DNA from 2 places in the Bacillus sp. FSL R5-0422 genome. Region 1 is predicted to be linked to the other one. Evidence: a T-box and tRNA genes for the amino acid it is inferred to sense, from the RefSeq annotation. Region 1 holds a T-box; the other holds one or more tRNA genes.
The links. A T-box is a leader RNA that pairs with one kind of tRNA and senses whether it is charged. The one in region 1 lies ahead of ileS (isoleucine--tRNA ligase), so its partner is inferred to be a tRNA-Ile.

Region 1 (3,354 bases):
CTAGAACATCCGAAGCTCCTTGGTTCACTGATTGGGACAGGCTTGAAGCGTCAAAAATTTGGAGATCTGTTATTTTCAGAGGAAGATGTGCAGTTTATTTGTACGAGTGATGTTGCTGATTTTGTACGGGCGCAGCTGACGCATGTCGGCAGAGCCTCCGTATCATTAGAGGAAATCACGCAGGCAGATTTAAAGTCGGTTATCAGTAAGACTGACATCAAAGAAGATACGATTTCTTCACTGCGGCTTGATGCGGTATGTGCTGCAATCAGCCGTCAATCTCGGCAAAAGGCACAACTTTTGGTCAAAAGTGGGCTTGTTAAAGTTAACTGGAAAGTCACTGAGGACCCTTCCTTTACAATTGGCGAAGGCGATCAGCTCTCTGTCAGGGGATTTGGCCGCTTTAGCCTCAAAACGATTGATGGGAAGACCAAAAAAGATAAATTTAAAGTAACATTTGAGCTTCTGACATAACGAACTTGAATCTGGAGGTGGCGAGGTTGCCATTAACACCTAATGATATTCATAATAAAACGTTCACAAAAAGCTTTCGTGGCTATGACGAAGATGAAGTAAATGAGTTTTTAAGCCAAGTACGTAAAGATTACGAAATCGTGCTTCGCAAAAAGAATGAACTCGAAGAAAAAGTAAACGAGCTTGACGAAAGACTAGGTCATTTTGCAACAATTGAAGAAACGTTAAACAAATCAATTCTTGTGGCGCAGGAAGCAGCAGAAGACGTCAAACGTCATTCTGATAAAGAAGCGAAATTGATCATTCGTGAAGCAGAGAAAAATGCAGATCGTATTATCAACGAAGCGCTATCTAAATCAAGAAAGATTGCGATGGAAATCGAAGAGCTGAAGAAGCAGTCAAAAGTCTTTAGAACTCGCTTCCAAATGCTCATCGAAGCTCAGCTTGATCTTCTAAAAAATGACGATTGGGATCATTTACTGGAATATGAAGTTGACGCTGTCTTTGACGAAAAAGAATAAGCGCATCATCTTGACATGACACGCTCATGTTGCATATAATACCATCATAAATTAACAAGAGATAAACGTTTGAAAGGGACACTCGCAGTTGTCATATACGTAATTAAGCGAATCAGGGATGGTGGAAGCCTGACATTACGAGACGCTGCAATGAGATCACCCCTTTAGTTCCTTTTCTGAAATGACCAGTAAGAAAAGGCGTCTGATCACGTTACGATTTTAGAGTGGATAAGCGGCATTAACGCTTGTCTAAAAGGGTGGTACCGCGAGACAAGCCTTCTCGTCCCTTATGGGATGAGAGGGCTTTTTTTATTGTTTTTTAATCAGAATTTGCATATGGAGGAATGGGTATGAACTACAAAGACACCTTATTAATGCCGAAAACAGAATTCCCTATGAGAGGGAACTTGCCGAACAAAGAGCCTGAAATCCAAGAGGAGTGGGCAGAAAAAGACATCTATCAAATGGTTTTAGAGCGGACAAAAGGACGCCCGACCTTTATTTTGCATGATGGACCTCCATATGCGAATGGTGATATTCATATGGGGCACGCCCTCAATAAAATTCTAAAAGATTTTATTGTCCGTTTTAAATCAATGAATGGGTTCCACGCACCGTACGTACCGGGCTGGGATACACATGGCTTACCAATTGAAACAGCACTCACAAAAAATAAAAAAGTCAAACGCAAAGAAATGTCTACAGCTGAATTCCGTAAATTATGCGAGGAGTATGCTTGGAAGCAAATCGAAGGACAGCGCAATCAGTTTAAGCGATTAGGCGTCAGAGCAGACTGGGACAATCCATATGTCACATTAAAGCCTGAATACGAAGCGCAGCAAATTCTTGTCTTCGGTGAAATGGCGAAGAGAGGCTATATTTACAAAGGGTTAAAACCAGTTAACTGGTCTCCTTCAAGTGAGTCAGCTCTTGCTGAAGCGGAAATTGAATATAAAGACAAACGTTCACCATCCATTTACGTTTCATTTAAAGTGAAAGGTGGAAAAGGCGTACTTGAAAACGACGAACAATTCATCATCTGGACAACAACACCTTGGACACTTCCTGCAAACCTTGGTATTTGTGTTCATCCAAACCTAGAGTACAGCGTTCTTCAAGTGGGTGCTGAGCGATATGTTGTTGCATCTGAACTCGTTGAACAAGTGGCAAAAACGCTTGGTTTTGAAGAGTATGAAGTTGTGAAAACATTAAAAGGAAAAGAATTAGACAACGTCGTTGCAGAGCATCCGATTTATGGTAGAGATTCACTTGTGATGCTTGGTGATCACGTGACAACAGATGCAGGTACAGGCTGTGTTCATACAGCGCCAGGTCACGGGGAAGATGACTTTATTGTCAGCATGAAGTACGGTCTAGACGTACTATGTCCAGTAGACGAAAAAGGTGTCATGACAGAAGAAGCGCCTGGTTTTGAAGGACTATTCTACGAAGATGCGAATAAAGCTATCACAGAACAGCTTGAAGCAAAAGGCGCGCTGAAAAAGCTCGACTTTATCACGCACTCTTACCCGCATGATTGGAGAACGAAAAAGCCAACGATTTATCGTGCAACCGCTCAGTGGTTTGCTTCGATTAAAGACTTCAGAGAAGCGCTTCTAGAAAATATTAAAGAAACGAAATGGGTGCCAGCATGGGGCGAGACACGCCTTTTCAATATGGTGCGTGACAGAGGCGACTGGTGTATTTCAAGACAGCGTGTCTGGGGCGTTCCAATTCCGGTCTTTTATGCTGAAAATGGTGAGCCAATCATCACGGACGAAACCATTCAGCATGTCTCTCAATTATTTAGAGAACATGGCTCTAATATTTGGTTTGAAAAAGAAGCGAAAGAACTATTGCCAGAAGGCTTTACACATCCAGGCAGTCCAAACGGTGAATTCACAAAAGAGCAGGACATCATGGATGTATGGTTTGATTCCGGTTCTTCTCACCAAGCCGTTTTAGAAGAAAGAGATGACCTTGTTCGTCCGGCAGACCTTTACCTTGAAGGATCTGACCAATATCGCGGCTGGTTTAACTCTTCCTTATCAACAGCAGTTGCGGTCACTGGAAAAGCACCGTATAAAGGTGTTCTGAGCCACGGCTTTACGCTTGATAAAGAAGGACGCAAGATGAGTAAATCATTAGGCAATACAATTGACCCAACAAAGGTAGCGAAGCAGCTTGGGGCGGAGATTCTGAGACTTTGGGTATCTTCTGTCAACTATCAAGCCGATCACCCGGTGTCTGATGATATCTTAAAACAAGTAGCAGAAGTTTATCGTAAAATCCGTAACACGTTCCGCTTCCTGCATGGTAACCTATTTGACTTCGATCCAGCGGTCAATGCAGTACCTGT
Region 2 (3,354 bases), 1.2 Mb from region 1:
ATCCTTGCTGGACGAAAAGCGGCAGTGAACATTTTACTTTCCATGTTTTTGATCTCATATGTACTTATTTTTGTTTATATCTTCACAGATATTGTCGGCCTTTGGAGTCTTCTTGTTTTACTCAGTGTCCCAAAAGCATATACAGCTATCAAAGAATTTAAGCAAAAAGAAAAACCAATTGAATTAATGAATGCCATGAAATCGACAGCTCAAACCAATACATTTTTCGGTTTTCTGCTAACAATCGCTTTGATCTTACAATACTATATTGCTTAACAAAGAACGCCTGCCCAGCCGCAGGCGTTTTTTCATGAGGAATTGCTTCAAATTGGAACTAGTCTTACAGATAAAATTGCTCATACTAACATTATGTTTGATATGAAAGGATGATCGATTTGTTGTCTAAAGACGAATTACATCATTTGAAGCAGCGACTTCTCGATGAAAAGCATGAACTCGAAGCCAAAAGCCATGACGATGAACAAAAAGTATCATTTCCTTATGATTCTGTCGGAGATCTGTCAGCCTATGATAATCACCCAGGTGATCAAGGGACAGAACTGTTCGAACGCGGGAAAGATATTGCATTAAACAGTTTGGAACATGAACATTTGTTAGACATCAATGAAGCACTTCAAGCCATCACAGACGGCTCTTATGGCCACTGCAAGGTCTGTAAAGCCCCTATCCCAAAGGAACGTTTAGAAGCCTTGCCTAGTGCCGTCACATGCACAGAACATTCAAAAGAACAAACCGTTTCACAAAACCGTCCGATTGAAGAGGATTTATTAAGTCCACCCTCAGGTCAATTTGAAAATGAAGAAAGTGCCGCATACGATGGTGAAGATGCATATCAAGACGTAGAACGGTACGGAAATTCTGATACGCCGTCCGATATGGAATTTCCTCCATTGACATACGATGATGTGTATACACAATCAGAAGATGAAGATTATGTCGAAGACTATGAGGGATTCGCAGCTGCTGATATTGAGGGAAAAGCAAGCAAGGTATATCCAAATAAAGCCCACGAAGCTTATGAAGAAGCATTGGACGAAGAAGGCGTCATGACCGTATTTGGTGATTTGAAGCCGTACGAAGAAGAACCTTATACAGAAGAAAATCATTAGTCCCCTCATAATGGGGGCTTCATGTTTATATCATGTAATAAGTGGGAAATCACTTTAAGAGTGAATTTGATTGGAGGAGATTCTAATGGCAAGAAAAAGTATCATTTGGGCAGTGATTGTTTTCTTTATTACATACGCATTATTCTCTGTTGCCGGATTCCTGTTTCCGATTGACAGAGAGTGGTATGATGCATTAAATAAACCGGAATGGACACCAAGTGGTGGTGTAATTGGTGCTGTATGGGCTGTCTTATTTGCTCTCATCTCGTTGTCCGCAGCGATCATTTATGGAAAATATGGATTTCAAAAAATCACTTTACCATTTTGGATTCTTTTTCTTTTAAATTATGTATTTAATCAGGCCTTCAGTTTTTTTCAATTTACACAAAAAGATTTATTTGCCGCTACGATCGATTGCCTGCTTGTCGCACTGACAGCACTTGCTCTTGTGATCGTCTCGCGTAAACTAAGCAAAGTCGTTCCAATTTTACTCATTCCTTATGTGTTATGGGGATTCTTTGCAACTTACTTGTCTTATACGATCTATTCCATGAACATGTAAAAAAAGACCGTTATTATGGCGGTCTTTCTTTTTTGGAGAAAATAAAAAAGAGATCTTTGACAAGACCTCTTTTGAAAATGACCCGTACGGGATTCGAACCCGTGTTACCGCCGTGAAAGGGCGGTGTCTTAACCGCTTGACCAACGGGCCAGATAAATGGCGGAGAAGGAGGGATTTGAACCCTCGCGCCGCTTGCACGACCTACACCCTTAGCAGGGGCGCCTCTTCAGCCACTTGAGTACTTCTCCATTATGGCTCCGCAGGTAGGACTCGAACCTACGACCGATCGGTTAACAGCCGATAGCTCTACCACTGAGCTACTGCGGAATATCATGGTGGGCCTGAGTGGACTCGAACCACCGACCTCACGCTTATCAGGCGTGCGCTCTAACCAGCTGAGCTACAGGCCCATGATTGGATATACAAATGGAGCGGGTGATGGGAATCGAACCCACGACATCAGCTTGGAAGGCTGAGGTTTTACCACTAAACTACACCCGCAAATATGTATGGGGCGATTGATGGGAATCGAACCCACGAGTGCCAGAGCCACAATCTGGTGCGTTAACCACTTCGCCACAACCGCCATACTATCAATATTTTTTTATAAAAGTGGCTCGGGACGGAATCGAACCGCCGACACACGGATTTTCAGTCCGTTGCTCTACCAACTGAGCTACCGAGCCATGTATTCTTTTTAAAAATGGCGGTCCGGACGGGACTCGAACCCGCGACCTCCTGCGTGACAGGCAGGCATTCTAACCAACTGAACTACCGGACCATTTTGGTTGCGGGGGCAGGATTTGAACCTGCGACCTTCGGGTTATGAGCCCGACGAGCTACCGAACTGCTCCACCCCGCGATGATATCAATTTAAGTTTTTAAAAAATATGGCGGAGGAAGAGGGATTCGAACCCCCGCGGGCTTTGACACCCCTGTCGGTTTTCAAGACCGATCCCTTCAGCCGGACTTGGGTATTCCTCCGTATAGATGGTGGACCTTGTAGGACTCGAACCTACGACCGGACGGTTATGAGCCGTCTGCTCTAACCAACTGAGCTAAAGGTCCTTTATAGCGGCGGAGGGGATCGAACCCCCGACCTCACGGGTATGAACCGTACGCTCTAGCCAGCTGAGCTACACCGCCATGATCAAAATAATCTTTTAAAAGTGGAGCCTAGCGGGATCGAACCGCTGACCTCCTGCGTGCAAGGCAGGCGCTCTCCCAGCTGAGCTAAGGCCCCATAAAAGATGGTCGGGAAGACAGGATTCGAACCTGCGACCCCTTGGTCCCAAACCAAGTGCTCTACCAAGCTGAGCTACTTCCCGATCTTAATGGCGCGCCCGAGAGGAGTCGAACCCCTAACCTTTTGATCCGTAGTCAAACGCTCTATCCAATTGAGCTACGGGCGCTTATTTATAATGCCGAGGGCCGGACTTGAACCGGCACGGTAGTCACCTACCGCAGGATTTTAAGTCCTGTGTGTCTGCCAATTCCACCACCCCGGCGTGGATGGTATAAGCGGAAGACGGGATTCGAACCCGCGACCCCCACCTTGGCAAGGTGGTGTTCTACCACTGAACTACTTCCGCATTACAGGATTTCTTTATTTTATTTGGCAATGCGGGTGAAGGGACTTGAACCCCCACGTCATAAAGACAC

Region 2: it encodes a tRNA-Ile, which carries the amino acid that the T-box ahead of ileS (isoleucine--tRNA ligase) is inferred to sense. The anticodon was not compared.

Annotation. Positions count from the first base shown of each region.
Region 1 is NZ_CP152014.1:1,443,678-1,447,031, forward strand. Features, by position in the region: gene MKX52_RS07270 (RNA-binding protein) at 1-474, shown strand, start outside; gene MKX52_RS07275 (DivIVA domain-containing protein) at 501-995, shown strand; T-box leader at 1,057-1,286, shown strand; gene ileS (isoleucine--tRNA ligase) at 1,346-3,354, shown strand, end outside.
Region 2 is NZ_CP152014.1:2,680,114-2,683,467, forward strand. Features, by position in the region: gene MKX52_RS13675 (1,4-dihydroxy-2-naphthoate polyprenyltransferase) at 1-276, shown strand, start outside; gene MKX52_RS13680 (TraR/DksA C4-type zinc finger protein) at 396-1,130, shown strand; gene MKX52_RS13685 (tryptophan-rich sensory protein) at 1,216-1,692, shown strand; tRNA gene MKX52_RS13690 (tRNA-Glu) at 1,771-1,842, opposite strand; tRNA gene MKX52_RS13695 (tRNA-Ser) at 1,850-1,940, opposite strand; tRNA gene MKX52_RS13700 (tRNA-Asn) at 1,945-2,019, opposite strand; tRNA gene MKX52_RS13705 (tRNA-Ile) at 2,026-2,102, opposite strand; tRNA gene MKX52_RS13710 (tRNA-Gly) at 2,120-2,193, opposite strand; tRNA gene MKX52_RS13715 (tRNA-His) at 2,203-2,278, opposite strand; tRNA gene MKX52_RS13720 (tRNA-Phe) at 2,306-2,378, opposite strand; tRNA gene MKX52_RS13725 (tRNA-Asp) at 2,397-2,473, opposite strand; tRNA gene MKX52_RS13730 (tRNA-Met) at 2,478-2,554, opposite strand; tRNA gene MKX52_RS13735 (tRNA-Ser) at 2,584-2,676, opposite strand; tRNA gene MKX52_RS13740 (tRNA-Ile) at 2,684-2,760, opposite strand; tRNA gene MKX52_RS13745 (tRNA-Met) at 2,765-2,838, opposite strand; tRNA gene MKX52_RS13750 (tRNA-Ala) at 2,863-2,935, opposite strand; tRNA gene MKX52_RS13755 (tRNA-Pro) at 2,944-3,020, opposite strand; tRNA gene MKX52_RS13760 (tRNA-Arg) at 3,028-3,104, opposite strand; tRNA gene MKX52_RS13765 (tRNA-Leu) at 3,115-3,200, opposite strand; tRNA gene MKX52_RS13770 (tRNA-Gly) at 3,213-3,284, opposite strand; tRNA gene MKX52_RS13775 (tRNA-Leu) at 3,315-3,354, opposite strand, start outside.